DNA from 4 places in the Turicibacter sp. HGF1 genome. Region 4 is predicted to be linked to each of the others. Evidence: predicted binding sites of a transcription regulator. Region 4 holds the regulator's gene; each other region holds the start of a gene.
What was found. Region 4 encodes HrcA, which represses chaperone genes, less so after heat shock. Its sites were predicted from a motif close to TTTTAGCACTNNNNNNNNNNNAGTGCTAAAA; they were not measured.
Positions count from the first base shown of each region.

Region 1: a site for HrcA is predicted at 3,189-3,219, ahead of clpB (ATP-dependent chaperone ClpB). Genes of this name have one in related genera too.
Region 2: a site for HrcA is predicted at 5,177-5,207, ahead of htpG (molecular chaperone HtpG). Genes of this name have one in related genera too.
Region 3: a site for HrcA is predicted at 3,993-4,023, ahead of HMPREF9402_RS00570 (co-chaperone GroES). Genes of this name have one in related genera too.

Region 1 is NZ_AEXQ01000060.1:34,632-42,969, reverse strand. Features, by position in the region: gene leuS (leucine--tRNA ligase) at 1-1,175, shown strand, start outside; gene HMPREF9402_RS05790 (nucleoside phosphorylase) at 1,300-2,070, opposite strand; gene HMPREF9402_RS05785 (Cof-type HAD-IIB family hydrolase) at 2,226-3,044, opposite strand; gene clpB (ATP-dependent chaperone ClpB) at 3,277-5,862, shown strand; gene HMPREF9402_RS05775 (hypothetical protein) at 6,152-6,523, shown strand; gene HMPREF9402_RS05770 (ABC transporter ATP-binding protein) at 6,779-8,338, shown strand, end outside.
Region 2 is NZ_AEXQ01000109.1:5,978-14,315, forward strand. Features, by position in the region: gene HMPREF9402_RS10735 (alkaline phosphatase family protein) at 1-1,048, opposite strand, end outside; gene HMPREF9402_RS10745 (Fur family transcriptional regulator) at 1,971-2,396, shown strand; gene HMPREF9402_RS10750 (YhgE/Pip domain-containing protein) at 2,413-4,569, shown strand; gene HMPREF9402_RS10755 (ribosomal maturation YjgA family protein) at 4,600-4,974, opposite strand; gene htpG (molecular chaperone HtpG) at 5,233-7,098, shown strand; gene HMPREF9402_RS14385 (hypothetical protein) at 7,314-7,550, opposite strand; gene HMPREF9402_RS10765 (hypothetical protein) at 7,892-8,083, opposite strand; gene HMPREF9402_RS14925 (hypothetical protein) at 8,105-8,236, opposite strand.
Region 3 is NZ_AEXQ01000007.1:22,609-30,946, forward strand. Features, by position in the region: gene HMPREF9402_RS00545 (hypothetical protein) at 1-170, shown strand, start outside; gene HMPREF9402_RS00550 (LolA family protein) at 208-1,206, opposite strand; gene HMPREF9402_RS00555 (DUF378 domain-containing protein) at 1,339-1,539, shown strand; gene acpS (holo-ACP synthase) at 1,575-1,925, opposite strand; gene groL (chaperonin GroEL) at 2,027-3,643, opposite strand; gene HMPREF9402_RS00570 (co-chaperone GroES) at 3,690-3,977, opposite strand; gene HMPREF9402_RS00575 (type III pantothenate kinase) at 4,204-4,974, opposite strand; gene coaBC (bifunctional phosphopantothenoylcysteine decarboxylase/phosphopantothenate--cysteine ligase CoaBC) at 4,968-6,179, opposite strand; gene HMPREF9402_RS00585 (ECF transporter S component) at 6,180-6,803, opposite strand; gene HMPREF9402_RS00590 (redox-sensing transcriptional repressor Rex) at 7,135-7,794, opposite strand; gene HMPREF9402_RS00595 (ABC-F family ATP-binding cassette domain-containing protein) at 8,035-8,338, shown strand, end outside.
Region 4 is NZ_AEXQ01000113.1:8,914-17,251, reverse strand. Features, by position in the region: gene HMPREF9402_RS11115 (transporter substrate-binding domain-containing protein) at 1-144, shown strand, start outside; gene HMPREF9402_RS11110 (amino acid ABC transporter permease) at 147-908, shown strand; gene HMPREF9402_RS11105 (amino acid ABC transporter ATP-binding protein) at 918-1,658, shown strand; gene trxA (thioredoxin) at 1,841-2,155, shown strand; gene hrcA (heat-inducible transcriptional repressor HrcA) at 2,354-3,376, shown strand; gene grpE (nucleotide exchange factor GrpE) at 3,389-3,943, shown strand; gene dnaK (molecular chaperone DnaK) at 3,976-5,790, shown strand; gene dnaJ (molecular chaperone DnaJ) at 5,872-7,020, shown strand; gene prmA (50S ribosomal protein L11 methyltransferase) at 7,175-8,113, shown strand; gene HMPREF9402_RS11070 (16S rRNA (uracil(1498)-N(3))-methyltransferase) at 8,135-8,338, shown strand, end outside.

The DNA.
Region 1 (8,338 bases), on a different contig from region 4:
CTCGTCAACGTTATTGGGGAGAACCATTCCCAGTTATTATGTGGGAAGATGGAACAATGTCAGTTTTAGAGGCAGACCAATTACCACTCGAGTTACCGGTTATGGATAACATTAAACCATCTGGAACTGGAGAATCTCCACTTGCAAATGCGAAAGAATGGTTAGAAGTTGTACGTGAAGACGGAGTTAAAGGTCGTCGTGAAACAAATACTATGCCACAATGGGCAGGAAGCTGCTGGTACTACATCGGATATATCTTAAAACAAGAAAATGACTATGTGGGATTAAATACAGAAGAAGCAAAACAATTATTAAAAGAATGGTTACCAGTTGATTTATACATTGGTGGAGCAGAGCATGCCGTTTTACACTTATTATACGCACGTTTCTGGCACAAAGTATTATACGATTTAGGAATTGTTGAAACGAAAGAACCATTCCAACGTTTATTCAACCAAGGAATGATTTTAGGTGAAAATAATGAAAAAATGTCTAAATCTAAAGGAAACGTTGTAAACCCAGATGATATCGTAGAATCACATGGTGCAGATACATTACGTTTATATGAAATGTTCATGGGACCACTTGATGCTGCGATTGCCTGGTCAACAGAAGGGTTAGATGGAAGCCGTCGATTCTTAGATCGAGTTTGGCGTTTATTTGTGACTCCTGAGCACACATTAGCTGAAAAAGTAGTGGCTGAAAATGATGGTAAATTAGATAAAGTTTACAATGAAACAGTTAAGAAAGTCACAGAAGATTATGAAAAATTAAGCTTCAATACGGCTATCGCTCAAATGATGATCTTCATTAACGAATCATATAAAGCAACAAGCATTCCTCGTGAATATGTAGAAGGATTCGTCAAATTATTAAATCCAATCGCTCCTCATATGACAGAAGAAATCTGGTCAGTTTTAGGACATGAAGAGACAATGACATATGAAGCATGGCCAACCTATGACGAAGCAAAATTAGTTTCTGATACGATTACAATTATCGCGCAAGTTAACGGTAAATTACGTGGACGTATCGAAGTGCCGGCTACGATTTCTAAAGAAGAAATGCAAGAAGTAGCAATGGCAAACGAAAATGTTCAAAACTTCATTTCTGGAAAAGAAATCGTGAAAGTAATCGCGGTACCAGGAAAATTAGTCAATATTGTTGTAAAATAATGAAATTTAAAATCCCTCTGACGACTATTTCGTTGGAGGGATTTTTTATATTTGGTTTGAGTCGCCAAAAATGATGATAGATTATGGTATAGTATGGCAAATTGATTGTGAGTGTCAAGCCCCATTATTTTATCTTTATCACGGCTTCTAAACATAAAGTAAGAGCTATTTCAAATGAATCGCTACCCCAACCTCTTTCATCGTAATGATCAATATCAGCTAAGGTATCAGCCGTAAATAAAAGTTGTCCAAAGATGATGTTTCTAAATTGTGAACAGGCAGCTAAAGCAGAACATTCCATTTCCACTACGGAGCATCCCTCTTTTTTTCGGTACTCAACTTTACGCTTGGTTTCTCTAAAGAAACCGTCTGTTGTCCAGGTCAAACATTCGATATAGGAATAGTTTTGTTCAGTTAAGGTTAATTCAATGGCTTTTAATGCTATTTGATTTAAATCTACATATCTAGAGGGTGGTAAATAATGATAGGAAGTTCCTTCATCTCGTAATGCTTTAGTAGGAACTAAAAAAATATTTTCTTTGATATCAGTCAGGGCACCACATGATCCTGCAGAAATAACCTCTTTAACTCCATAGCTAATCAACCAATCTAGGATTTGAGTCGATGGAGCGGAACCAACGGGGGCCTGACATAAACAAATGTCATGCCCTTTATAATGAGTGATATAAATCGGATAAACTTTAGTTGCTGATTCAAAATTCCCCACAATTTTACAATTGTTTTGATTAGCATAATTATCAATATGACGACCTAAGAAGGCAAAGACTGCTTTTTTGGGTAATTTTAAATTTAATTTTTCATGAGTTGGCATGAGCACTGCTTGTGGATCGTTATCATATTCTAAAATAGGTATTTCATGTTTAATCAATGCCACGTGATATCCCCCCAAGATTTTTTATTTTTGAATATTTTACCATAATACTAGCGAGAAGCAATCTTTAATTTCATTTTTGCTTGAATAAAATATTAAAACTAGATAGATGCCATAATAAAAAAGCATTCTCATCAAAATTGAGAATGCTTTTTTTGTTATTTTGTTAAGATGTATTGTTCTAAATAGTGAGCAACACCACTCTCTTTGTTTGATTTGGTTGTGGTATTGGCTGCTTCTTTTAATTTGTCAATGGCATTGTCCATGGCAACCCCAACTCCGGCATACATTAACATTTCAATATCGTTATCTCCATCTCCAAAGGCGATGATATCTTTTGGCTCAATATTATAATATTTTGCTAGTTTTTCAATTGCTGTTGCTTTATTCGTATCTGATTTAAAGACTTCGATAATATTATCATTGTCTCCGTCCCAGTTACGGCATGTAATGATATCAGAGTAATGTTCACGTAAAAAGGCCATGACTTCTTCTGCCATTCCTTTTTTCGTTTCAAGTAAGAAGCCATTTGGATGCTCATCTAATGTTTCTTTAAATGGTCCAAATTTAACTGACGTACAGGTGTCAATATGGAACCAATCACGGATTGTATCACCTTGATGTAAAACATATAAGTGATCTTTGTATTCACAAAATGCATTGACGATGTAATTTTGTAATTCTGAATCGAATAATGTAATAATAACTTCTGTTGGAATTTGAGCTAAGATATCTTCAAATGAATCATCTTCAGGATGATGTATATATGCTCCATTAAAGTTAATAATAGGTGTATCGAGACCTAATTCTTTATAAAAATGTAATGAAGCACGAGCTGGTCGTCCTGTTGCAATGACAACGATATGACCTTCTTCTTTAGCTTTCATTAAAGCTTCTTTTGTTTTAGGATCGAGTGATTCCCAGCTTTGTAAAGCAGTCCCATCCAAATCTGTTACGATTAATTTTTTGTTCTCCATTTTAACACCTCCGGCTTAGTTAATATAATAGCATAGATTAATCGAATTTCAAAACGACAGTAGGTTTCATCATCAGCCACTTTTCCTAAATTATGAAGTTTTATCCTTTAGTATACATAAATTCCTAAACATAACGCATAAAATTATTAGCACTCTTATTGAACGAGTGCTAAAGTTGTGATATGATAATGATGTCAGCATATAATGACTATGAAGAATGGAGTGAAGAATTATGAATATTAATAAAATGACTGAAAAGTTACAACAGGGTTTAGTTAATGCTCAGTCTCTTGCAACTTCATTAAACCACCAAGAGATTGATACAGCGCATTTACTAAGTTCTTTATTACAAGATTCTGAAGGGTTAGCCTCACGTGTATTTGTGAAGCTAGGGTATCCCGTTCAAGAGATTGTAAAAGATTTAAAACAGATTTTAAATAAAAAACCAAGTGTAACAGGAAGTTCAGCCGAACCGTATGTATCAGCTGATTTGAATCGCGCTCTTTTAAAAGCAGATGATTATGCTCGTGCATGGAAAGATGATTATTTATCAGTTGAACATGTGTTACTAGCAATGCTTGAATCGAAAGATTATGAGATGAAACAGCTCATTAAAAAATATAATTTAAATGAAAAACAATTAAAAGAAGTTATTTCACAGATAAGGGGGAATTCACGAGTGATGACACAAAATCCAGAAGCAACTTATGAAGTGTTAGAAAAATACGGACGCGATTTAGTTGAAGATGTGAAATCAGGAAAAATTGATCCGGTTATTGGACGTGATGAAGAAATTCGTCGTGCGATTCGTATTCTTTCTCGTAAAACTAAAAATAACCCAGTTTTAATTGGTGAACCTGGGGTTGGGAAAACAGCAATTGTCGAAGGTCTTGCTCAACGTATTGTTCGCCAAGATGTTCCCGAAAGTTTAAAAGATAAAGTGATTTTTGAACTTGATTTAGCTGCCTTAGTAGCGGGAGCTAAGTACCGTGGTGAGTTTGAGGAACGTTTAAAAGCTGTCTTAAATGAAGTGAAAAATAGCGATGGACGTATCATTTTATTTATTGATGAAATTCATACCATTGTCGGTGCAGGTCGTACAGATGGAGCAATGGATGCAGGAAATTTATTAAAACCATTACTTGCTCGTGGTGAATTACACTGCATTGGGGCGACAACATTAAAAGAATATCGTGAATACATCGAAAAAGATCCGGCACTTGAACGCCGATTCCAAAAAGTTCAAGTTAATGAACCAACGGTTGAAGATACTGTTTCGATTTTACGTGGATTAAAAGATCGTTTTGAAGTACATCATCGTGTGAGTATTTCAGACCGTGCTATTGTAGCAGCCGCTACGCTATCAGATCGTTACATAACTGACCGCTTTTTACCAGATAAAGCAATTGATTTAATTGATGAGGCTTGTGCAACAATTCGTACTGAGATTGACTCATTACCAGAAGAACTTGATCGCATTAACCGTCGTGTCATGCAGTTAGAAATTGAAGAAGCAGCGTTAAAAAAAGAAACAGACGAATTCAGTAAACAACGTCTTCATACCCTTCAAAAAGAATTAGCGGACTTAAAAGATGAATTAAATGTTTTAAAATTACAATGGGAAAAAGAAAAACAAGCGATTCATGGGGTTGCCGATTTGAAAAAAGAACTTGAACTTGCTCGCCGTCAATTAGAAGATGCTCAAGCTCGTGGTGAATATGAAAAAGCAGCGGAATTACAATATGGTAAAATTCCAGGACTTGAAAAACAAATTGCTGAAGTAGAAGCCATGCAACAAGATGAGGCTGGAAAAGAAAATCGATTACTTCGTGAAAATGTCACAGAAGAAGAGATTGGTGAAATTATTTCTCGTTGGACAGGTATTCCAGTTGCGAAACTTGTGCAAGGAGAACGTGAAAAATTATTAAATTTAAAAGAGGATTTAAGACGTCGTGTTATGGGACAAGATGCGGCGATTGATTTAGTAGGAGATGCCATTATTCGTGCGCGTGCCGGAATCAAAGATCCACATCGTCCAATCGGTTCATTCTTATTCCTTGGACCTACTGGGGTTGGTAAAACTGAGATTGCAAAAGCTTTAGCTGAATTCTTATTTGATAGTGAAGAGCATATTGTGCGAATTGATATGAGTGAATACATGGAAAAACATGCTGTCTCTCGTTTAGTCGGAGCTCCTCCAGGTTATGTTGGTTATGAAGAAGGTGGACAATTAACGGAAGCAGTTCGTCGTAAACCTTATTCAATTGTTTTACTTGATGAAATTGAAAAAGCACATCCAGATGTCTTCAATATTCTTCTTCAAATCCTTGACGATGGACGTATTACAGACTCACAAGGACGAACAGTTGACTTTAAAAATACAATCATTATTATGACATCAAATATTGGATCACATATCTTGCTTGAAAATCCTGACTTTGAACAGGCTCAAGAACAAGTGCTTGACGTTTTACGTGAATACTTTAAACCAGAATTATTAAACCGAATTGATGAAATCATTACATTTAATCCATTATCATCATCTATTATTTATCAAATCGTGGATAAATTTATTGCACAGTTAAATGCCCGTTTAACAGAGCAACGAATTCATGTCGTGTTAACGGATGCTGCTCATGAGTATGTTGCAAGTGCTGGATTTGACTCTGTGTACGGAGCACGTCCATTAAAACGATTCATTCAACGTACGATTGAAACAAAATTAGCACGTGCTTTAATCGCAGGTCAGATTGAAATGGATACAACGGTGGTTGTTGATGTACAAGATGGAGAAATTGTTTTAAAATTCGAAAAATAAATTCAAAAAACTCATGAAATCAAATTGATTTTATGAGTTTTTTCATTATTTAAACTTTAAGATAAATTTAAGGGTTATCACGTATACTAAAAAATAGTTCGTTATATATATACAAACAGAAATGTATTTCACTATTATAAATGAGTCTCAGTATTAGTACTGAAGTCTTTTTGACACTTAGGCGTCACTATAGTCCAGTTAAAATTTTTACAAGTGTGAAAAACTTATCTGGACTTATATAGAATAGAGTCTTAAGGGGTAGCAAAAATATAAGAAGGAGTTTTATACAATGAAAAATATTAAAAAAGTTTCGAAGGTGTCAGTTGTCTTATATTTATTAGCGATTATTATGCTTGGATTTGGAGCTTATCAAGTGTATGCTTGTTATGCTTATGTGGCTTCAATTGTGGAGCAGGGATTTGTGATATCTGATAGTTTATCAGATGTTGTGAATTATTATATGGCAAATGTCACACCATATGCTTTTTACGCAAGTTGTCTAGGGGGACTTGGTTTTCTAATTCAAAAAGTGTGCGCTTTTGTTAATACGGTGCCAATGTCTTCACAATTGATTGAGGAAGTCACGCCATTAGTAGAAAATGACGAAGTTGAAACAGCAGAGGTCGTTGTAGAAACTCAAGATATTATGTTAGAACAATAAAATAGAAATGATGGTTAAAAGAGGTCTTCTGAGACCTCTTTTTTTTGTTTAATCTATGTGATTTTAAAAATAATGAAAATGTTTGAATTAACATCTTCCATATTTTAGTAAAGTGTGTATAATGGGTAAATGATGGTTATTTTGAATAATTAAGGGGCGATCATAATGAATAAATTAAATGATTTTAAAGTGGTTTTACATTAAAAGTTTAGAGGGAGTCTTGCATAAGTAGTTTAAGAAAGTCAGGTGAGGAAGATGCAAGAGTTTAAAAGTATTTTTAAATGGATGGAAGGGCAACGACTAAAAGTAGTCGGAGCCTTAATGGCAACTGCATTTGGAATTGTGTTTTCAACGTTAATTCCACTGGTCAGCCAAACAGCGATTGACATGGTTATTAAACAAACAACTGAAGGGAATCCAACCTTTATATCGGATATTGTTTTATCTGTCTCAAGTTTTAAAGGACAGTTATTAATGTGTGGAGCTTTAATTATGATATTTACAGTGATTAATGCCTTATTTAACTTTTTAAAGGCAAAATGGTCAGCAGAAGCTTCAGAAAATTTAGCGAAAAATTTAAAAGATAAAATGTATCATCATATCCAACAATTATCTTTTATGTATCATAAGCGCGTTGAAACAGGGGACTTAATTCAACGTTGTACATCAGATATTGACACGATACGCCTATTTTTATCCTCTCAACTTGTGGAGATGGGATATGCCGTTTTAATTTTTATTATTATCTTCTCGTTTATGTTATCTTTAAATGTCAAGTTTGCGTTAGTCAGTGTCTGCTTAACGCCAGTTTTATTTGGATTTTGCTTTATCTTCTTTAAAAAAGTAAAGCAATCATTTAAAGAAGCCGATGAATCGGAAGCGAGACTTTCAACGACGTTACAAGAAAACTTAACGGGGGTTCGAGTGGTCAGAGCTTACTGCAACCAAGAATATGAAATTAAACAATTTGAAAAACGTAATCAAGAGTTAAAAGAGAAAAGCTACGTCATGACCAAACTAAATGCACTCTTTTGGTCAAGTTCAGACTTTTTAAGTTTCTTACAAATTGCTGTCGTCATTATCTATGGAGCATATATTACAATCAAAGGTGAAATTACCCTCGGGACACTCCAAGCCTTTATCTCGTATGAATCGATGATTATTTGGCCGGTTCGACAACTTGGACGCGTGTTAACCGATCTTGGAAAAACGACGATATCGGTCAAAAGGATTAATGAAGTATTAAATGAGCCGATTGAATTTGAAGAAGGTCTTCAAAAACCTCAAATCACGGGATCTATCGAATTTGATCACGTTGGATTTGAATATGAAGATCATGACCGTATTTTAAAAGATATTAGCTTTAAAGTCGAAAAAGGTCAGACTATTGCGATTATTGGGCGAACAGGTTCAGGAAAAACAACGCTAATGAACTTATTGTTACGCTTATATGATTATACGGAAGGTTCAATTAAAATTGATGGCGTTGAACTAAAAAAAATCGATCATAAATGGATGCGTGCTCATATTGGGGCTGTTTTACAGGAGTTATTCTTATATTCAAAAACAATTAAACAAAATATTGCCATTGCTAAAAAAGATGCACATGAAGATGAAATTCAATCCGTTGCCAAACTGGCATCTGTTCATCACGTCATTGAAGATTTTGAAAATGGATATGATACCATCGTTGGAGAGCGTGGGGTTACTTTATCAGGGGGACAAAAACAACGTGTTGGAATTGCACGTGCTTTAATTAATGAATGTCCTATTTTAATCTTCGATGATTCATTAAGTGCAGTCGATACCGAAACT
Region 2 (8,338 bases), on a different contig from region 4:
AGCCAAGTACTTTTTTACCGGTTGCACATGCAAGGTAATCTCCGAGGAAATCAGTTGTTTTTCGGTGTGATAGTCCTTGTCCAAATAGTTGTTGATTCAGGACTTCTTGTTTGCTTAATAGGATGAATTCTTCTCCAAATAATCGGTTAAAACGCTCTTCAAATGCTTGCTTCATTTCAGGCTTAATGAAAAATGAAACGGCACGTTTTTCAATTGAAGGTGGCATGATAAAGCACTCATCTAATTCTTCGTATTCATTTAAATAAATGGTCGGTTCAACATCAATTAATCCATGATCAGCTGATGCAATAAATAAGGTATTAGATGTTGTTTCTACGATTTGTTTAAATAAATCATTAATTTCTTTTATTTTTTCTTTTGTTTCGTTTGAGTAGCATCCTGTTGAGTGCATTGTTTTATCTGGATCTGGCCAGTAAACAAAGATAAATTTATCATGAGGTGCATCGCAAAGTTTTTTTAACTCTGTAAAGACTTCTTTTGCTGATTCAACGCCTATTTTTGTGTTTTTACCTTGATACGCAATATAAGCAGGTTCTATCATGTAAGTTTTAATGCGTTGGTTCGTCGTTTGTTCAATTTTATCAAGAATATGTTCATACGGCATACAAGTGTGACCAGCATGTGGAGCGTCAATTTTTTCACCACTATAGCTATCCGTATTAATGAAGGTATCAATAAAACGTCCGTATTCTTTAAAGTATAAAGACCAGCCAAGCCATCCGTGTTCATTTGGTGATTTTCCACTGTAGTAAGCCGTCATTGCAGCTGTTGTCGTAGAAGGAAACACAGAGGTTAATTCTTTTATGATGTTTTGGTTTATAAAATCATCTGCTTTTAAATTTTGATTTAACATATCAATTCCCATTCCATCAAAAACCATTAAGACAACGTTTTGATGAGGTTTGTTTAAGGAGTTAGATAAGTCTTCAATCGTTGAGTAGTTAGATTCAATACCATAATGAGTTAAAATCGTAGAAATGGTATTCATAATACTATTGTTATAGTCTGGGTAGACAATATTTTTCATTTTTTTCACCTCTTTATTATCTTTTTTATTATAAATCATTTCCTAATGCTTAATCTACCTCAAAGCTTTTTATTTTGAAATTACTATCTTCTAATGTGAGAATTGAATCCGAAAATCTAGTTGCCAAAGTCATATCATGAGAAACAATGAATTGGCATAATCCCTGTTGTTTTAGTGGGTGAATCAAGTGGATATCAAATCTAGTTATTTTTTGATTTATAAATTCAATGGGAACAAAGTTATTATCATAACCAATCACAACCACGTCCTCTGAAGTTTGATTTTGGCAAACTGTGAGTATGATGACACATAGGATAAGAAATCGTATATAGTTTAGATTTTAAATTCATTGTTCTTCCTATTAGTTGCGGAAGCGCACGGTTTCATTTAGGCTCTTTTGGCGCGCATAACATATAAAAGAACAATAAAAAAACTCCCGTCTCTAGCTCATTTACTAGAGGACGGGAGTTTTTAGTATCTCACGAGGCCAACCTCATCAAGTACGACAAATAAAATTTGCTATAGCACGATAACGGGGGCAAGGGATTCAAAATAGTCTACCTAAAATCGAACTGATTTTTTCGGTGTTTAGCTCAGAGAGGTGTTCCATATTGTTTTAATATTTACACTCACCCTACGGAAACTCTCTATGATTAAAATGAAACCTTTACTATTTCTCTTCATTGTCATTTTTTATCTTAAAACATCCTATAATGCCCAAATGATAAATTGTCAACCAAATAGAAATGATTGTAAAAAAAATCAGAATGAAAAAGTATTAAAAGAACAAGGAAAGGCATCCTAAAAATAAGCCAAAACTCTAGTATTTTTGGAACTGGATTTACAAATTTCGTTGACATTCGACATCTGGAATAGTAGAATTTGAAACTGAGTCCCAATTTCTATTTTGGAGAGGTGTATAATGAATTTTACAAAAGGATATAAAACAAGGCAAAGAAGTCAAATATTAGGGTATCTCGCTAATAATTCTGATCGACATATAACGGCAGAGGATATCATGAACCACTTTAGTAAGAAGGGCGATAAAATTGGAAAATCAACGATTTATCGATATTTGAATATATTAATAGAAAAAGGTGTTATACGAAAGTATGTCGAGGGAAAAAGTAAGATGGCCTGTTATCGCTATGTTAAGCAAGTTTGCTCTAAACAAAATATATATCATTTAAAATGTGGTGTGTGTGGTACTATTTTTGATACGGAGTGTGAAGCATTAGATGTTGCCGTTGTTTCTTTAGCTAGGAAGAAACATTTTACTTTAAATTTAAAAGAGACATTATTTTACGGTGTCTGTGAACACTGTTTGAAGGAAAAGAAAGACGAGTAGAAAGAAGAGAAAAGTTATGTTAAAAAATATTTTTAAAATTTATATTGAGGATTTAAAGCGTATCTTCACAAATTATGCTGCTTTCGTTGTCATTTTAGCACTGTGTATTTTACCATCACTTTATGCTTGGTTTAATATTAAAGCCTCTTGGGATCCATATTCTCAAGAAGCCACAAGCCAAATTAAAATTGGAGTGGTAAATAATGATGAGGGAACGATACTAAATGGAGAAGCAGTTAATATCGGAGACCAAGTTATTGAAGAATTGAAAAAAAATGATCTCATGGGATGGCAATTTGTAAGTGAAGAAGAAGCTGAAAAGGCACTGGATGAGGGAACATACTATGCAACGTTAACCATTCCAGGTAGTTTTTCAAATGATCTTACCTCTTTAGTTACAAATGATGTTCATAAAGGTCAGATTATCTACCGAGTAAATGAAAAAATTAATGCAATTGCACCTAAGTTAACAAGTAAAGGGGCAACAGGTGTTCAAGAAAGTGTAAATGAAACGGTCATCAAAACAGTAAGTAGTGTCTTATTAGAAACAGGGAAAAGTCTTGGTCTTGAAATTCAAGATACGCTACTTCCCAAATTAGCTTCTGTAGCAAACAGTTTAAATGAATTAACAACAAAATTTGGTTTGATTAATGAAACTGTCGCAAAAGCCAATGATGGGGGATTGAAATTGAAAGATTTAATATCTCAAATTCAAAGCGACTTACCAAAAATTCAAGAAACGTTAACCTCTGCACAGACGTTAACAAGTAGTATTGAAACGTTTATTTCAACCTCACAAGGAAGTATTAATGATTTATTTCCAACAGTGAAAGCTGATGTTCAACTCGTGACTGATATCACAGCAGAAATGATGAAGTATGTCGATGGACTTAAACAAGCAATTGAATCAGGTTCTGCAGAAGCACCAACGATGATTCAAAATTTAATTACAAAAGTGAATAGTGGAGAAAACCTAGTCGAATCTTTAGTTAAATTACTAGAATCTTTTAATAAAATTTCATTTGGAAAGCCATTGACAGGAATTATTGAACAATTAAATGGAATAAAAACAGAGCTTGTAAATATCTCTAATTTTTTACAGACATTATTTGATGAGGTTGTGAATAGTGGAGAACCTGATTTAACGCTTTTAAGTAAAGTTCAAACGGTTTTACAAGATGTTCAAACCATTTCAAGTGATTTAGTTAATCATTTTGATGATAAAGTTGCAGCTCCTTTGAATTCAATTTTAGATGAAGCTTATAAAACCTCTCAAAATGTTTTAACCGTTTTAAAAGATGCAGAAGCTAAATTACCTCAAGTTAGTGAATTATTAAATGTTGCTTATGAAGGAGCAGATACAGGAATTGAAGCGATTCAATATGTGAATGAAAAATTACCTCAAGCAGAAAATATTATTGCTGAGTTAGCAGGTAAGGTAACGGATATTAATAACAGTCAAGAGCTAAAAGATGTATTAGAACTACTTCAATCGGCCGTACAAGAACGTGAAGATTTCCTATCAAACCCAGTGGAACTTGTAGAGGAAACAGTGTTTCCAATGCATAATTACGGAACAGCTATGACGCCGTTTTATAGTGTTTTAGCCATTTGGGTAGGAATGACGTTACTCGTTTCAATGTTATCTGTCAAGGCAAAAGGAGATTATAATCCAATTGAGGAATATTTCGGTAAATTCTTATTGTTTGTTAGCATTTCTCTTGTTCAAGCGTTGATTATAGCATTAGGAGACTTATATATCTTAAAAATTTATTGTATGAATTCTGGTTTATTTATTGTAAGTTTACTCTTTATAGCCGTGACTTTCACCTTTATTGTTTACTCACTCGTTTCAGTCTTAGGTAATGTTGGGAAAGTTGCATCCATTATTTTATTAGTTCTACAAGTGGCGGGTTCTGGTGGAACCTTCCCAATTCAATTAACGCCGAAGTTCTTCCAAATGATTAATCCATTTTTACCATTTACGTATTCGATTTCAATGGCACGGGAAGCCATTGGAGGGGTTGTCCAAACCGTATTAACGAAAGATATCGTGATTTTATTGATTTTTATTAGTGCGGCCATTTTAGTGGCTATCTTCTTGAAAAAACCACTGAATAAATTATTGAGTGGTTTTGCAGAGAAATATGAAGAAAGTGGTCTTGGGGAATGAAAAATAGCAGGGGCTTTATCCCTGCTATTTTTAGTAATATAGATGATAATCTAAACAAAATCCAATTAAAATACCAATGGCATAGCTTACTAAATCTTGAATCAAAAAACCATAGCCTAAAACTAAACCACCAAGTGTGGATGCTCTTATTTGATTAATCCAATCGGCTTGGTACAATTGACTGAATTCAATCAAATAAGAAAAGATGAAGGCGAGAAGGAGACTTTTGATCAGTGTTCCATTAGGGTGTAAAAATTGAAAACCAAAATAGACCATCATTGCCCATAATGTATCTCCAATATATGGCGCAATTGAATCGGGAAAAACGAAAATGAATTTTCTAGAAGCTAGTCCGAGTCCAATGGTTAACACCACCATAAAAAAATAAATCCTTCTTTTTTTCATTAATAAAGCCTCCTTTTATAGCGATAATCCTATCACAATAAGCGTGGGGAAACAATGGCAATGAGGGAGTTTTTTTGCTAAGAAATAACCCTCACAAACATCATAAAATGATAGATTCAATATCAAAAAAGCAAAAAGTTGATATTGAATCTTTGAAGATAGTTGACAGGCATTTTTAGATATGATATATAAGAATTATACAAATTAGCACTCGTTTATTAAGAGTGCTAATAAAGTAAAAACAGAGGAGCGATTGAATTGAAACAGTTTAAAGCCGAATCAAAACGATTATTAGATTTAATGATTAATTCTATTTATACCCATCGAGAAATTTTCTTACGTGAGTTGATTTCAAATGCAAGTGATGCCATTGACAAGCTATATTATAAAGCCTTGACAGATTCGAATTTAAGCTTTAATCAAGAGGACTATTATATTAAAGTAACGGCTGATGAGACAAACCGTACAATTACGATTTCCGATACGGGAATCGGGATGACAGAAGCACAATTAGATGATCACTTAGGGGTCATTGCAAAAAGTGGATCATTACAATTTAAAAAAGAGACTGAATTAGAAGATGGACATGATATTATCGGACAATTCGGAGTTGGATTCTATTCTGCCTTCTTAGTCGCTGATAAAGTAACTGTGATTTCAAAATCAATTGATTCTGATCAAGCTTACAAATGGGAATCTTGTGGAGCAGATGGATATACCATTGAACCATGTGAAAAAGCGACAGTCGGAACAGATATTATCTTACATTTAAAAGAAAATAATGAAGATGAAAATTACGATGAATACTTACAACAATATAAATTAAAATCAATTATCAAAAAATATTCAGATTTTATTCGTTATCCAATTAAAATGGATATTGTGTCTTCACAGTTAAAAGAAGGTAGTGAAGATGAGTATGAACAAGTAACCGAAGAGCAAACAGTTAACAGTATGGTTCCAATTTGGAAGAAAAATAAACGTGAATTAAGTGATGAAGATTATGAGAATTTCTACACAGAAAAACATTTTGGATATGACAAACCATTAGCACATGTTCATTTAAGTGTAGATGGAAATGTAAGTTATAATGCAATCTTATATATTCCTGAAAAAATGCCATATGATTTCTATACAGCAGAATATGAAAAAGGATTAGAGTTGTATTCTAGCGGTGTACTAATTATGAATAAATGTGCTGACCTTTTACCAGACTACTTTAGTTTTGTAAAAGGAATCGTCGATTCAGAGGATTTATCACTCAACATTTCACGTGAAATCTTGCAACATGACCGTCAATTGAAATTAATTGCGAAAAATATTAAAACAAAAATCAAAAACGAATTAGAAAAAATGATTAAAAATGACCGAGAAAAATATGAAACATTCTATGAGTCATTCGGTCGTCAATTAAAATTCGGTGTATACAGTGATTTTGGAGCAAATAAAGATGTCTTACAAGATTTATTAATGTTTAAATCATCACATGAAGATAAATTAGTCACATTAGAAGAATATGTATCTCGCATGCCAGAAGATCAAAAACATATTTATTATGCCGTTGGAGAGTCAATTGAGCGTATTAAAAAATTACCTCAAACAGAAGCCGTGCTTGATAAAGGATATGAAATCTTATTCTTTACAGAGGACATTGATGAATTTGCTATCAAGATGCTAATGACTTATAGCGAAAAAGATTTCAAATCAGTGTCGAGTGCCGACTTAGACTTAGATACGGATCAAGCAGACGAAGAAGCAACAAAAGAATTTGCGTCAATCTTTGAAAACATGGCGACAAGTTTAAAAGGAAAAGTAAAATCAGTTCGTGCTTCTCGTCGTTTAAAAACTCATCCGGTTTGCTTAGCAAATGAAGGAGAGTTATCAATTGAAATGGAAAAAGTATTAAATGCCATGCCAAATGCTCAGCAAGTCAAAGCGGATAAAGTTTTAGAAGTTAACGTAAATCATGAAGTGTTTAAATCATTGCAAACGGCTTATGAACAAGATCGCAAAAAGTTTGATTTATATACAGATGTTTTATATAACCAAGCTTTATTAATTGAAGGATTATCGATTGAAGATCCAGTGGCATTTACAAATAATGTTTGTCAATTAATGAAATAATAGACTATATTTCTAAAATATTTTATGTCTTAGATGTATCGAGCACCTTGAAGGATTTAACCTTCAAGGTGTTTTTTTAGGAAGCGAGACAGATTATGGAGATGAGTGTTATACAAGGAAGATTCTAATTTTAAATGAAATGACAAAAAAGTATGGGGAATTAGATTGAATATCTGTCTCATACTTAATTTATAGTTTGATAAATTGAGATTACATTACATGAGAATTTGACCTATAATTTGAATTTGAGCGTAACATGGCACAATATCAGTTACAGAAATGAGCCCCATTGGAAGTGTAATTCCAGAAAAAGAAAATAAATTGTTTTCAGATAAGTGGTCATTCATTGTCATCGAAGGAGGCGTAATTGAAATTCCTGTTGGACTCAGGACATGAAACTCTCCAGGTAATAAGTCGGTACCAGGGACATTAATCGCAGTTAAATTTCCCAAGTGTCATAGATTGATGAGATAGGCGATTATATCTGAATTTATAAGAGTTGTCATCTTCATGCCAGACGGTTCATCATGAAATGTCACAGACTGAACTTCTTTTGTTATACACACTAATGATTGGCAATTGTGATAGACTGGGTGTCCTGTTTCCCGTTTCTAGGATTTAATAAAATCTCATTTTGAGAATTTGGTTCTGTGTAGGTATATCCTATTTTGACAGTATTGGATACGATATCATTTAAGGAAGCGACATGACTGACGTTGACAGCGATTGTTAAAATGAGTTCATTGAGCGGATGAACGGTGGCGATAGCTTTAATGTCATAATAATGATCAAATTAAGCGGTTTCGTAGGAAATCACTGTTTCTTCCGGAGGATAAATATGATTCTCTCGTAGAATAATATGAATGCTTTCCCAGATAGGGGTTAAGTCAGAATCAAATATTTCACGAAAGACGATATCATGTAAATCAGTATCTCCATTATTTAAAGAAAGTATTGAATACTGAATGATTTCATTTGGGGCCACAGAAGCAACACCTTTTATTTTTTAAACAAAAATACTTGGATGATAGGTTGTGAGTTGTGATAAGTTGTTTTCACTGAAATTTGATTTTAAGACTTCCTTTTCAGATGTAAACGAATATTTAATTGTTGCTATATTATTTAAAATTCTCGTCAATAAACACACCTCCATATTCTTTATTAATTGATCAGCTCTATATAGTTTATGTAAAAAAGATAAGGTAATTAGGCAATTAGAAGATTAATGCCATAATAGAAT
Region 3 (8,338 bases), on a different contig from region 4:
CCGAAATGACATCTCATTCTGTTAACAATACATGTGAAATCGTCATATCAGAAAAAGATGATGATTATATTAAAGCCTTGCAAACTGATTTTCCAAATTGTAAAATTATTGAAAAGAACGACTTATTTCAATTCGATTTAATTAACTATCTCTCAAACTTATTTAATTAATTTAAAAGGACTGCCTAGGCAGTCCTTCTTTTAACTCTTATTTTTCAAAATAACTAGTCATAGAAGAAGCAACAGATACTAATTCATCTTCTTCTAATGTTTCAGAAACTAAGAAAAACTCTACTCCACGATCAACCCAAGTAATTGAATTGTCGCTTAAAGCTCCAATTGTTCCGTTAATTAAAACAGGCTCTCCTGCCACTGTTTCAAGATTACCAGTTTCTGAATAAGAAGCTGGTTCTTGAATCATTGTGAAGTCTTTATCTCCATCGAACGTCATAATAATACGTTCACCCATTTCAGTTTCAATTGATTGTTTATTTGAAAGAGTTGTTCCCTCTGGTAAATATGAAGGATACAATTCACCTGTTAATGTGTTAATTACACCTTCGCCCATTGTTTCTTGAGAATACTCCATTGTTTGTTGACAATCAAAATATCCATCAGCTAAATCCTCATTAAATTTGAATGATGTAAATTTCATTGAAACGCGTGGTGTTCCCTCCGCATCCATCACATACACTTCAGTTGGTGTTAATGATTTTTTATCAAACACCACTTTTTGTGTTGTTAAATCACGATTTCCATGATAATTAGCTACTGTCTCAAATGTATAGCAATCGTCTTCAGATAAGAATGAAGTTTCAGTATCATTTAAGATATCTGATAATAATGATTGATATAAATACACTTGTGAACTTGATAATGGCCAATCACTTTGGAATTTAAATTGTTTGTTTAACGCTGGTGTTAAAACATAAACTCCATCGTCATTTTTTAAGATGATTTGTTCATTGTTAGTTGTTTCATTTTTCAATGTTACTTTGTAGTAATTTGGTTGTTGGTAAGCCACTTCTACGTTGTATTGATACATTTGTCCATTATTATCAACTTCCATAACCCCAGTTGCATAATAAGACTTCGCATCGTCGAGATTACTTGTTAACTTATCTACGACGTCTTGCTGTGACATTTCTCCGCATCCTGCTAATAGCACGGTAAGCATTACTGCGAACACTAAACATAATTTCTTCATCGCTATCCACCTCTTTATTAAGTTCATTTCAATAAATAATATGAATTCGATATTTAATTTATGCTTTCTAATACATAAAACTACCATATTAATTAAATACTAATAATATTCAAAACGAAAGGAGCATCGAAGATGGCTATTATTCAGCGTATTGCATTAGTTCTAACAATTATTGGTGCAATAAATTGGGGACTAATTGGATTTTTTGAATTTGATTTAGTTGCTTACTTATTTGGTGGGCAAACAGCAATTATTTCAAGAGTTATTTATGGATTAGTTGGAATCGCAGGACTTATAAATATTGCTCTACTCTTCTCTAGTAGAAATGACTAATAATTAAAACCAGTTGCACTGATAGGCAACTGGTTTTAATTTGATTCTACAACAACAAATGCCACTGCATATTGTTCGCAATGACTTAAACTCAAATGAATGTCTTCTAACTGAGGCTTATCTAAATATGGTTTTCCATTTTCATCATTTAAAATACTAAACTCAGTATATGATTTGCCATCACAGTAAGTTCCAAGAGCCTTATATAACGCTTCTTTTACTGCCCAGCGTCCGGCTAAAAACTCATGTTGTCTTTTCTCAGATTTAAAATTTAAAAATAGTTGATACTCATCATTGCTTAGTAACTTTTTAACAAATCTTTCTTTATGATTTAAAGAACTGATACGATTAATCTCAACAATATCTGTTCCAATTCCTTTCAACATTTCAGATCCTCCCTGTATTTTTCTTTTATTATACCTCATGTTAACTTTATACAAAAAGAGAGAATCAAACAATTGATTCTCTCTTTTATAAAGCTAAATAATTAGTATGGCATTCCACCCATTTCAGGCATTGCAGGTGCGGCCTGTGGCTTTTCAATTTCAACAACTGCAGCTTCTGCTGTTAAGAATGAAGCAGAAATACTTGCCGCATTTTGAAGTGCTGAACGTGTTACTTTTGTTGGGTCAACAATTCCAGCTTTGAACATATCCACAAACTCATCAGTTGCCGCATTATATCCAAATCCAGTTTCTAATTCTTTTAATCGATAAACAATAACTGATCCATCGATTCCTGCATTTTCAGCAATTTGGCGTACTGGAGCTTCTAATGCCTTTAAAACAATTTTAACTCCTGTCGCTTCATCACCTTTAGCATCAATTCGAGCTACTTCATTATAAATATTCATATAGGCTGTTCCACCACCAGCAACAATTCCTTCTTGAACCGCTGCACGTGTTGCATTTAACGCATCTTCGATACGTAATTTACGCTCTTTCAATTCTGTTTCAGTTGCAGCACCTACTTTAATAACCGCAACTCCACCGCAAAGTTTTGCTAAACGTTCTTGTAATTTTTCACGATCAAATTCAGACGTTGTATTTTCAAGTTCTGCACGAATTTGAGCAATACGAGCTTGAATATCAATTTGTGATCCGGCACCTTCAACCATCGTTGTATGATCTTTTGTTACAATAACACGTCCTGCATGACCACATTGATCAAGAGTTGTATTTTTTAACTCTAATCCTAGCTCTTCAGTGATTAACTCTGCACCCGTTAAAATTGAAATATCTTCAAGCATACGTTTACGACGATCTCCAAATCCAGGAGCTTTAATCGCTACAACATTAAATGTTCCACGTAACTTATTTACAACTAAAGCTGCCAACGCTTCATTTTCAACATCATCTGCCACAATCACCATTGGACGACCTGTTTGAACTAATTGTTCAAGAATTGGTAAAATATCTTGTAAAGTCGAGATTTTTGAATCCGTCACTAAAATATATGGATTATCTAAAATTGCTTCCATTTTATCTGTATCAGTTACCATATATGATGATAAATATCCGCGATCAAATTGCATTCCTTCAACAATATCCATTGTTGTTTCGAATCCTTTAGACTCTTCTAATGTAATCACACCATCATTTCCAACACGTTCCATTGCTTCTGCAATTAACTTACCAATTTCCTCATCAGCTGCAGAAATAGCTGCAACATTAGCAATCGATTCTTTTCCTTCAATCGGTTTAGAAGCCGATTTTAATGCTTCAACCGCAACCTTAACAGCGCGTTCCATTCCACGACGAATCGTCATTGGATTTGCACCTGCTACAATATTTTTATTTCCTTCACGAATCATAGCTTGTGCTAAAACCGTAGCCGTCGTTGTCCCATCACCTGCTACATCATTCGTACGACTTGCTACTTGAGCCACTAAACGAGCTCCCATGTTTTCAAACTTATCCTCAAGTTCAATTTCCTTTGCAATCGAAACCCCATCATTAATAATTTGAGGTGCTCCAAATTTTTGCTCAAGGATTACATTTCTTCCTTTAGGTCCAAGCGTTACTTTTACTGTATCAGCTAACTTATCCACACCACGAATCATCGCACGACGAGCATCTTCAGCAAATAAAATTTCTTTTGCCATTAAAATTCCTCCCTTATCACCTATATTTAAACTATTTTAATATCAATTATTCAACAATTGCTAAAATATCCTCAGATGAAACAATCACTAAATCCTTCCCTTGATGGTTGACCTTAGTTCCACCAAATCCATTATAGATAACACGTTGTCCCACCATAACATCAAGTGGTAAACGTTGTCCATTATCAAGAATACGCCCTTCTCCCACAGCCAAAATAACACCTTCAGAATGACTTGGCTTTGCAGCTTCTCTTGAAAGAATAATTCCACTTGCCGTTGTTAGTTCAACTTCTACAACTTCAAGTACAACATGATTATTCAGTGGTTTTAACATAATGTTCCCTCCTCGTTTTAGCACTCAAGATGCAAGAGTGCTACTGTGTTGATTATACAAATACTAATAAATATTGGCAATAGATAAAAACCAAATTCCTATTTATTATAGTCACTCTTTCCATAAATATGCTTAATTTTATTGAGCATTCCAATTATTAAAATGCTACTTGTCGAGAAATGAAAAAAGTTAGAACGATTTAAAATCTTCCTAACTTTTTATTTCTCTAATTTTGTTTTGTCTTTTGATAGATGATTTTCATTCCCTTAAATCCTAAATCTGGATCATAAACATCAATCATATCCGTTTCATTAAAAATAATTCGACCAAGACCCCCAGTTGCAATAACCTTAAGATCCTTGCCAACTTGCTCTTTAACCTTTTTAATAATATATTCAGTTTGTCCAATATATCCAAAGACAAGTCCACCTTGCATGCTTGTAATTGTATTTCGGCACACAATTGACTCAGGCTTTTTGATTTCAATCTCTGGTAATTTAGCAGCTTGAGTCCATAATGCTTGAGCACAAATTTCAATTCCAGGTGAAGTTACGCCAAACTCAAATTCTCCAAATTCATTAACATAATCATACGTTGTCGCCGTTCCGAAATCAATCACTAGCGCAGGTCCTCCATAAATATGATAAGCGGCTGCGATATCTACAATTCGGTCTGCTCCAACCTCTTTTGGATTTTCTGTTTTAATCGAAATACCTGTTTTCACGCCAGGACCTACAATCATCGGCTCTAAGTTAAAATACTTACGAATTCCATTAGTTAAAGAATGCATAACCTTCGGCACAACACTAGAAATTAAGACAGCTTCAATCGATAAAGGGTTAATATCCTTCGTACGGAAAAACGACAAAATCGTAATTCCAAACTCATCTGACGTTCTTTGCATCTTAGTTGTTAATCGAAAATTAGCAATTAGCTCATCTTGATTATACACACCTAATGTAATGTTTGTATTTCCTACGTCAATAACAACTAACATACTTCTCCTCTTTTCTCCATTAACATCGTCATCAGACGACTTAAAATCTCATATCCAACTGCCTCTTTACTCATTAAATCAAGCTTCTCACAGTTCGATTCCGTAATAAATGTAACTAAATTTGTATCTTTATTAAAGCCTGCACCTTCATCTGTTAACTGATTAGCAACAATCATGTCAGCTTTCTTATTTATTAATTTTTTAGTCGCAAACTCGACTAAATTTTCAGTCTCCATTGCGAATCCACAAACCACTTGATGCGGTAATTTATGTTGACCAGCATAAGCTAAAATATCTTGATTCATAACAAATTCTAAAGTCAATCGATCACCAGATTTTTTCAACTTTTGATTTGCAACAGATTCAACACCGTAATCTGAAACAGCTGCTGATTTAATTAAAATATCATACTGAGACTTTAATGAATCGAATACTTCAAACATTTCCGTTGCCGTACGAACGTTAATAACTTCAATTCCCACTGGCTTTCTTAAATTAACCGGACCTGAAATTAACGTTACATTTGCTCCTAAATTTCTAGCTGCGCGGGCTACTGAATACCCCATTTTTCCACTTGAGTGATTCGTAATAAACCGAACCGGGTCTAAATCTTCCTGTGTAGGACCTGCCGTTACAACAACCTTGACTCCTTCAAGTGGCTTTTCTTTAACGATTGCCCATTCAATAGCATCCATAATATCATCTACATCAGCTAATCTTCCGGCACCAATATCACCGCAAGCCAAATAACCGCTGCCTGATTCAATAAATTGCATACCAGCTTCTTTACACATCTTGATATTTCGTTGTGTAATAGGATTAGTTAACATTCCCGTATTCATTGCAGGTGCAATTAATTTAGGACAAGACGCTGCTAAAAATGTTGTTGATAACATATCATCTGCTAATCCATGAGCAAACTTAGCAATACAATTTGCTGATGCTGGAGCCACTACAAATAAATCTGCTCGTTGTGCCAATGAAATATGATTCACATTATACTCAAAATTACGATCGAACGTATCAATTGATACTCGATTATGAGTTAACGTTTCAAATGTTAACGGCTGAATAAACTCGGTTGCATTTTTAGTCATAATCACATGGACATCATAGCCCTTTTTATATAAATTACTAGCAATCTGAGCACTTTTAAATGCTGCAATACCGCCCGTGACACCTAAGACAATCGTCTTTTTGCTCAATTACATCACCTTCTTCATCATCGGCTCTAATACCTTAACTAATGGTGTCGTTACAACAGTGGCTAAAATTGCTTCTAACACACTATTTGTTGTGATAAGTCCCATTAAAAGCACAAATAATTCTGAAACATCTACCCCTTTAGCCGCTGCATAGCTTGGACCAAAGAATAAATAAATCATACCTAAAACTAAAACACTATGCATAATCGTACAGACCAATGCCGTAACAGCACTACCTGCAACATTATGATTTCGTTTCTTAAACCAAGTATATAACAATGCACTCATGACTCCAAGTAATACACGTGGGCCAATTGCGATGACTAAACTCATTAAATTCCCGTGATACTCACCCAATGAATAAAACGGAGTAAATACAAACGATGTAATCGTTGGGGTAATCGTATTAATTAACACACTTCCAAGTCCAAAGACTAAACCAGTTATTGCTCCACCTTTAACGCCAAGTAACATCCCCGCTAAAATAACCGGAATATGCAATGTTGTCGCGCGAATTGGACCAAGTGGAATAAATCCAAGTGGTGTAAACATTAAAACGACCTCAATACTACAAAACATTGTCAGTAAAACTAAAAATTTTGTTTTCTTTCTTGTACTATTCATTTTTCTTCTCCTCCACTGTCGCTTCCTAAGAATGCAACGCATCGAAATTTAAATTTGAATCCATGGTCATTATTTGATTGATGTCTATATGATCACCATCAACTCTCCCCATCTCATCGCTTTTTATTATACTTAGGTTATAACCTTTTTTCAACCAAAACAAAAGATTTTTCCATTATAAACCACAGATTAATTATGACGCTTACATTTACATAATAAAAACTCCTTATTCTTATAAAATTTGCGTCATTTCGACACTTTTTATTCAATAAAAAAGCTTATAATCCTAAAGATTATAAGCTTTTCCCCCTCATATAACATCCCTTATAAATTATCGTCCCGCTTGTTCTTTTTGGAATACATAAAAGAATAACGTTTCTAGTTCCATATTTAAATCAACTTCATGAACTGTAATCTCTTCACTCACATTAATTACTGTTGATGACAAGTTTAAAATCCCTTTGATTCCCAATCCTTCTAATGATGTAGCGACAGCTTGTGCTACCGTTGGTGGTACCGTTAAAATAACATATGTTACTTTATGCTCCTCAATATAATCCTTTAAACTATCTAAATGGTATAAAGGTAAATCGCCGATACATTGTCCCACTAATGACTCATCCGTATCAAACCCAGCAACTAAGTTAACTGGTGTTCTGAAGACGCGTTTTTTGAATTTATCTGAACTAAAATATTTTAATAAGGCACGTCCTAAGTTACCTACCCCAATTAAAACACAGCTTTGAACGTCTTCTGTTTTTAACAAGTTATTGAATGCTTCTAGTACAATTCTAACTTCATAACCATAACCTTGGCGTCCTAATTCACCTAAATATGAAAAATCACGACGAATTGTAGCTGAATCGATTCCAATTTTTTGGCTCAATTCGCTTGATTGAATTCGTTTTACCCCCATCTCATCTAATTCAACGAAACAGCGACGGTATAATGCTAATCTTTTTATTGTTGCATTCGGAATATTTGATAGCATAAAAAACCTCCTTTACCATATTAAAATAATATCATGAAAATAATGCAATGTGAATACTGTCACGAGCATAAAACGTCTATATGTTAAATTACTTCAAAAATCGTCCCTTATTTACATTAGTGTCCGTTGCACATCTTGAGATTAAGCATTATACTTATTATTAAAGTCACAGAGTTTTTAATAACCTCATAACCTTAAAAACTAAATTCAAACAACGTAACTTTTTAAAGGAGATAGACCATGATTTTATTACAAACAAGTAAATTGACGAAACTCTATTCAGGAACGCCAATTCTTGAAAACGTCCAATTTGAAGTCAAAAAGGGTGAGCGCATAGCAGTTGTTGGACGTAATGGAGCTGGAAAATCAACACTACTAAAAATGATTGCAGATGAAATTGACTTTGACTCAGGTGAAATCCATAAACCCCAAAGCGTCATCCTTGGTTATTTTGCACAATCAAGCCATGTTAATTCAGACGATACTATTTATAATGAAATGTTAAAAGTATTTAGTAAAACACTTCAATTAAAGAAACAATTAG
Region 4 (8,338 bases):
ACATCTGTTTCAATTGGATTAAAAGAAGGCAGTCGTGGTACAGAGTTCTTTAATCAAGTTCAATCTGCTTTAGATAATATTTCAGATTCGACTCGAAATGAATGGATGACAGAATCTCGCGAAAGTGCGCCAACAGGTGAATAATTATGATGTTCTTAACCACTCAAAATGGCTTTTTAAATAAATCATTTTCTTTATTTGTTAAAAATTTTGATTTGTTCATGTATGGAATTAAAATGACACTCATTTTAGCTTTTTTAGGAACGATGTTAGGCTTAGTTATTGGGTTAGTTCTAGGGGGATTGCGTGCGATTACAATTGAACCAAGAGACTTAAAAAGTGTAAAAGTGTTAAAAAAAATGATGCACTGTTTGATAGGTCTTTACGTTTGGTTTTTTAGAGGGACTCCAATGATGGTGCAAGCGATGTTTTTATATCATGCTTTACGTCCTATTCTAGGGTGGAGTTCATTAACTGCAGGGATTGTGATTATTTCGGTTAATACTGGGGCTTATATGGCAGAAATTATCCGTTCAGGTATTCAGTCAGTGGATAAAGGGCAACTTGAAGCCGCTAGAAGTATTGGAATGACCGCTTTTCAATCGATGATGTACATTATCTTACCTCAGGCGATTAAAAACGCCTTTCCTTCTATTGGAAATGAATTTATTGTGAATATTAAAGATAGTTCAATGTTAAATGTCATTGGGGTGATTGAAGTTTTCTTCCAATCTAAATCAGTAGCAGGAAGTGTGATGCTATATTCTGAGACGTTTTTTATTACGTGCCTCATTTATTTAGTGTTAACGACAATTACAGCACAAATTTTAGGTTGGATTGAAAAGAAAATGAACGTGAAAAAAACTTCATTTCCATCATCGCAAACGGTTCCAATGGCAAATCTTTAGGAGGAGAGTATGGCAGAAAATACGATGATCAACATCCATCATTTAGAAAAACGATTTGGAGAACTAGAGGTTTTAAAAAACATAGAGTTTCATGTGGATAAAGGAGAAGTTATTACGATTATTGGATCAAGTGGAAGTGGGAAATCAACTCTACTTCGATGCCTTAATTTATTAGAAATTCCAGATAGTGGTGAAATCTTATATCGAGGCCAGGATATTTTAAAGGGAGAACTTAATGTTAATCAATACCGAACTAAAGTCGGGATGGTGTTTCAAAGTTTTAATTTGTTTCAAAATAAAACAGTTCTTGATAATTGTGTCATTGGACAAACAAAAGTATTGAAACGAAGAAAAGAAGAGGCGATCGAAAAAGCGATGTTTTATTTAGAGAAGGTCGGAATGAAATCATTTGCTCATGCAAGTAGTTCACAATTATCAGGGGGGCAAAAACAACGTGTAGCCATTGCGCGTGCTTTATGTATGGAACCAGAAGTATTGTTATTTGATGAACCGACAAGTGCCCTTGATCCCGAAATGGTGGGTGACGTTTTAAAAGTCATGAAACAATTAGCGGAGGATGGATTAACGATGATTGTGGTGACACATGAAATGGGATTTGCTAAAGAGGTGAGTCATCGAGTTGTTTTTATGGATCGAGGGGTGATTGCTGAGGAAGGAACACCAGATGAAATCTTTGTAAATCCTAAACAGGCACGAACGAAAGAATTTTTACGCCGATATTTAAATTAGTTAAAGGATCATGTTGGCGCTCCATTTACTGTTTAAAATAAAGGGATTGTTAGAAAGTTATGGGGATAGGTGTCTAAAAATGTGAAATAATATTTGGGTGAAAGTGCAATCTATTTGTAATTTCATGGTAATATGATATACTTATGATAGACTATCAAGAAGTATTAGAGGAGGAAATAAACATGGCAGTTATTCATGCAACAGAAGAAAATTTTGCTCAAGAAATTGCAACTGGATTAGTTTTAGTTGATTTTTATGCAGATTGGTGCGGACCATGTAAGATGATTGCGCCTGTTCTAGAAGAGTTAGCGACTGAATTACAAGGTGTTGCTAAAATTGTTAAAGTAAACGTGGATCATTGTCCAGGTGTTGCGTCACAATTTAAAGTGATGTCAATTCCAACATTAATTTTATTTAAAGACGGTCAAGCAGTTCAGCAAACAGTTGGATTCCAACCAAAAGCGTCGTTATTATCATTAATTGAATCGCATAAATAATTCAAAAAGACGCTCCTAGGAGTGTCTTTTTTTGTATGAAATAGCATGAAATGAGAATATTAATCAAGGTAGACGGTTGCTGAAGTTAGACTTCTGAAAAAAATAAAAAATTAGCACTAATGAGTTGACAGTGCTAATAAGGTTATATATAATGGTATTAGCACTTGATGATAACGAGTGCTAAAAGAGGTGTTTACATTGCTAACGGAACGACAAATACTTGTTTTAAAGGCAATTGTAGAAGAGTTCATACACACGGCACAGCCAGTAGGTTCGCGCGTCTTATCTAAAAAAGAAGAACTGAATTTTTCAGCTGCTACGATTCGAAATGAAATGGCAGATTTAGAAGATTTGGGCTTTCTTGAAAAAACACATACGTCAAGTGGTCGGATCCCGAGTCAAAAGGGATATCGTTATTACGTAGACTACCTTGTAAAAGAAGAACCTATGGAGACAACACCAGAAGTAGGAATATTTAAACAATTGTTAAATCAAAAACAATTTGAACGTGAAACAACCATTAAAGAAGCGGTTAAATTGCTCTCAAGTTTAACGAATTATACGTCAATTTTATTAGGTCCCTCTCATGATTACAGTCGAGTCAAAAAAATTCAGTTTGTTCCGATTTCAGATGCACAAGCTGTCTTTGTTCTTATTACAGACCAAGGGCATGTTGAGAGTCGGACAATTACGATTCCTGACAATATTGATATTAAAAAAATGGAGACCATTATTAAAGCGCTCGATGAATTACTTGTCGGTGAATTTGTGGGTGAAATCCATGATAGGTTAACTGAAAGCTTTGAAAATCAATTACATGATTTCATTACATACAAAGAGGAAATTATGTATACAATGCTTCAATTACTTTCTCAGTCGCTCTCTCAAAACAATTATATTCTAAGTGGAAAATCTAATATTTTGAAACAACCAGAATTCAATGATTTAGATAAAGCTTATCATTTGTTTAGTATGATTGAAGCAGATGAGATTGTAAAAGTTATTGAGTCAGATGATGAGACTCATGAATTGACGGTTAAAATTGGACAAGAAAACGAAATAAAAGCGATGGAAAACTGTACACTAATCACGGTTCCGTACCAAATTAGTGACCATGAATTTGGGAAGATTGCGGTTTTAGGACCGACGAGAATGGAGTATCGAAAAATCATTCCACTTCTTGAGCATGTCGCACGAATTATGTCTGATTTATATAAATAGGAGGTGGGGCGGTTGAATAAGGAAACCCAACCAGTTGAAGAATTAGAAGAATTAAATGAAGAAGCAGGTTGCCAAGAAGCAAATGGTGATTGCCAGTGTGAGACGGAATCAGAAGTTATCGATGAAACAGTGGAATTAAAACAACAAATTCAAGATCTGAAAGATCAATTGTTACGTAATGCAGCTGAACTTGAAAACTTTAAACGTCGTATGAATGAAGAACGCGTTCGTGAAGCGAAATATCGCTCACAGGCTGTGATTACGAATATTATTCCAGCGATTGATAACTTTGAGCGTGCTTTATCTAGTACGGTTGAAGATGAAAATACAAAAACATTCTTAACAGGATTTAAAATGATTCATACCCAATTACTTGAGGCATTAAAGCAAGAAGGGGTTGAAGTCATTAAAGCAGAAGGCGTGGCCTTCGATCCAACTGTGCATCAAGCTGTGATGCAAGAAGCAGTTGAAGGGGTAGAATCAGGAATGGTTTTACAAGAACTTCAAAAAGGTTATAAATTAAAAGATCGTGTTATTCGACCTTCAATGGTAAAAGTAAGCGAATAATTCTAAATTGTTATATAGGAGGATGAATCTCAATGGGTAAAATTATTGGTATTGACTTAGGAACAACTAACTCATGTGTTGCAGTTATGGAAGGTGGAGAAGCGAAAGTTATCGCTAATCCAGAAGGAGCTCGTACAACGCCATCAGTTGTATCATTCAAAGGTGAAGAACGTCAAGTAGGTGATGTTGCAAAACGTCAAGCAATTACAAATCCAAATACAATCATGTCTATTAAACGTCATATGGGAACAAACCATAAAGAAACAATTGAAGGAAAATCTTATACACCACAAGAAATTTCAGCAATTATTTTACAAAATTTAAAAGCAACGGCTGAAGCATACTTAGGTGAACCAGTAACTGAAGCAGTTATTACAGTTCCAGCTTACTTCAATGATGCTGAACGTCAAGCGACTAAAGATGCAGGACGTATTGCAGGTCTTGATGTTAAACGTATCATCAATGAACCAACAGCAGCAGCTTTAGCTTATGGATTAGATAAAACAGATAAAGAACAAACAATTTTAGTATATGACTTAGGAGGAGGAACTTTTGACGTTTCAATTCTTGAGTTAGCAGATGGAACATTTGAAGTATTATCAACAGCGGGAGATAATCGTTTAGGTGGAGATGATTTCGACCAAGTGATTATTGACTGGTTAGTAAAAGAATTTAAATCAGAAACAGGTGTTGATTTATCAGCAGATAAAATGGCAATGCAACGTTTAAAAGATGCGGCTGAAAAAGCTAAAAAAGACTTATCAGGAGTGACATCTGTCCAAATTTCATTACCATTCATCTCAATGAATGCAACAGGACCTTTACATTTAGAAAAAACTTTATCACGTGCTCAATTTGATGCGATGACTTCAACTCTTGTTGAACGTACAATGGGACCAGTTCGTCAAGCATTAAAAGATGCTAAGATGACTGCAAATGATTTAGATCAAGTTTTATTAGTTGGTGGATCAACTCGTATTCCTGCCGTGCAAACAGCAATCAAAAATGAATTAGGAAAGGAACCTAATAAAGGAGTTAACCCAGACGAAGTAGTTGCAATGGGAGCTGCTATCCAAGGTGGGGTGTTACAAGGAGATGTTAAAGATATCTTATTATTAGACGTTACACCATTATCTTTAGGTATCGAGACAATGGGACAAGTGATGACGGTTTTAATCCCTCGTAATACAACAATTCCAACATCTAAATCTCAAGTGTTCTCAACAGCTGCAGATAACCAACCAGCCGTAGATATTCACGTTTTACAAGGTGAACGTCCAATGGCATCAGATAACAAAACATTAGGACGCTTCCAATTAGGAGATATTCCAGCTGCACCACGTGGTATCCCTCAAATCGAAGTAACATTTGATATCGATGCTAATGGGATTGTAAATGTTAAAGCAAAAGATTTAGGTACACAAAAAGAACAACGTATCACCATCACTTCTGGTTCAGGATTAACAGATGAAGAAATTGAACGCATGGTCCGTGAAGCAGAAGAAAATGCAGATGCAGATGCAAAACGTAAAGAACAAGCAGATTTACGTAATGAAGCAGAGCAATTAATCTTTGCGGCAAATAAATCAGTTTCAGAACTTGGAGAACAAGCAACTGAAGAAGAAAAAACAAACATTAAAAATGCAGTTGAAGCATTAGAAAAAGCATTAAGCGATAACAATTTCGATGAAGTTAAAGTGAAAAAAGATGAACTTGAAAAATTAGCTCAAGAATTAGCGGTTAAAGTTTATTCTCAAGCAGCTGAGGCAGCTCAAGCGGCACAAGGTGATGCAGGAGCAAATTCAAGTGATGATTCAGTTGTAGACGCTGAATATAAAGAAGTTTAATAAAAAATTTAAAAGTCAAAGTCTACTATGACTTTGACTTTTTTTATGGTATATTATGAAAGAATAAAAGGAGGGTACAGCATGGCAAAACGTGATTATTATGAGGTGCTAGGTGTTTCAAAAACAGCAACTGATCAAGAAATTAAGCGCGCTTACCGTAAGTTAGCTAAACAGTATCATCCTGATGTTGCAACGGAAGCAAATGCAGAAGAAAAGTTCAAAGAGGTACAAGAAGCATATGAGGTGCTTAGCGATGAGCAAAAGCGCGCAGCCTATGATCAATATGGACATGCAGCAACAGATGGATTCGGTGGCCAAGGTGGATTTGGCGGATTCGGAGGATTTGGTGGAGCACAAGGCGGATTCGGAGGCGGATTCGAAGATATATTTGAAAGTATGTTCGGAGGTGGATTCGGCGGATTCGGTGGTGGCTCAAATCGTCGAAATCCAAATGCCCCACAACGTGGTAATGATTTAAAGCAAACAATAACGATTACGTTTGAAGAAGCTGCATTTGGCGTGACAAAAGAGATTACAGTAAATCGTGAAGAAGAATGTACAAAATGTGGGGGATCAGGAGCACGTTCTAAAGACGATATTGAAACATGTTCTCGTTGTAGTGGAACAGGACGCGTTGTGGAAGTTCAAAATACGATTCTTGGACGTATGCAAACTCAAACGACTTGTCCTGACTGTTCTGGAACGGGTAAAAAGATTAAACATAAATGTGATGCTTGTTCAGGGCATGGAACAGTTAACCGTCAAAAAACGATTGAAGTTAAAGTTCCAGCTGGAATTGATGATGGTCAACAAATCCGCTTAACAGGTCAAGGAGAAGCGGGACGTAATGGCGGACCAAGTGGAGATTTATATGTTGGATTTAGAGTCTTACCACATGATTTCTTTGTTCGCGATGGTTATGACCTTCGTTGTGAAATTCCAATCTCATTTAGTCAAGCAACTTTAGGAGCTGAAGTTGAAGTACCGACGTTAAATGGAAAAGTGGCTTTAAAAATTCCAGAAGGAACACAACCAGGAACTGAATTTAGAGTTCGTAATAAAGGAATTAAATACATTAACCGCGAAATGACGGGAGACTTATATGTCAAAGTTAAATTAGTCGTTCCTAAAAAAGTAAGTCATCGTCAACGTGAATTATTACATGAATTTGATCAGTTAGAAGATAAAACAGGTTCAATCTGGGATAAGTTAAAAAAGGCCTTTAAATAATGAAAATTGTAAGGATGAAGAATCCTTACAATTTTTTTATGGAAAAAGAATGACACTATAAAAAATTTACAATATTAAACAAAAGAACATAATTTTTAGTTTTTGATGAATTGTGTTATAATTTAGAGATAAAATTGATAAATGAGGTGACTTCATGAACTGGTTAGAGTTAAGTTTTCATTCAACGCATGAAGCGTATGATTTAGTTAGTAATATTTTTATTGAGGCTGGTTCGAAGGGAGTCTTACTTGAAGATTCAAATACCGTAACAGAATCACATGAGGATCATTTTGGTGAAATTTATCGCCTAAATCCTAATGATTATCCAAGTGATGGAGTTATCATTAAAGGCTATTTAGCTGTAACGTCAGATATTGAAACACAGTTAGAATTTGTGAGAACGCAATTATTAAATTTAAAATTTGATAACTTTGACCATAATAAACTGGAAATCAAAATGTTAGATGAAGAAGACTGGGCAAATAGTTGGAAAAAACATTATACTCCAATTGAAATTACGAAGACGCTAGTGATTAAACCTTGTTGGCTTGAACCTACAACTGATCCTAATGTGACAGAGATTATGTTAGATCCGGGAATGGCCTTTGGATCTGGAACGCATGAAACGACACAATTATGTTTAGAATTGATTGAACAGTATGCCAATTCAAGTCAGGTCGTTGTTGATGTAGGAACTGGTTCTGGAATTTTAGCAATCGCTGCTTCAAAACTTGGATGTCGTTTGGTTTATGCGGTTGACTTGGACGCAATGGCAGTGATTCGTGCAAAAGAAAATATTGAAATGAATCATTGTCAAAACATTATCATTGAGAAAAACAATTTAATTGATGGGGTGGAGGCGTTATCAGAAGCTCCAACGTTAATGGTAGCTAATATATTAGCACCGATTATTATTAATATGTTAGATGATGTGGTGAAAGTATTACCACAAGGTCAAACGTTTATTTGTTCTGGTATTGTTGACCATGAAAAACAAGCAGTATTAGATGCTTTAGTTGCCTATCAATTTAAGATTGAAGAAGTGAGAGAAAAAAATGGATGGGTTGCGATTGTGGCAACATACGAAGGTTAAAGTCGAATTGGAGGCAACGTAATGCAACGTTATTTTTTAAAAAATCATCAGTTTCAAGCGAAACAAGTTCGAATTACTGATGAAGATGCTCATCATATCGCCCGTGTCATGCGAATGGAAGTCGGTGAGCGAATCATTGTTTGTAATGAAGATAAAGAATGTTATTATCTCACGATTACAGCCGTAACACCAGATGAAGTGACGGGAGAAATTGGTGAAGCAATT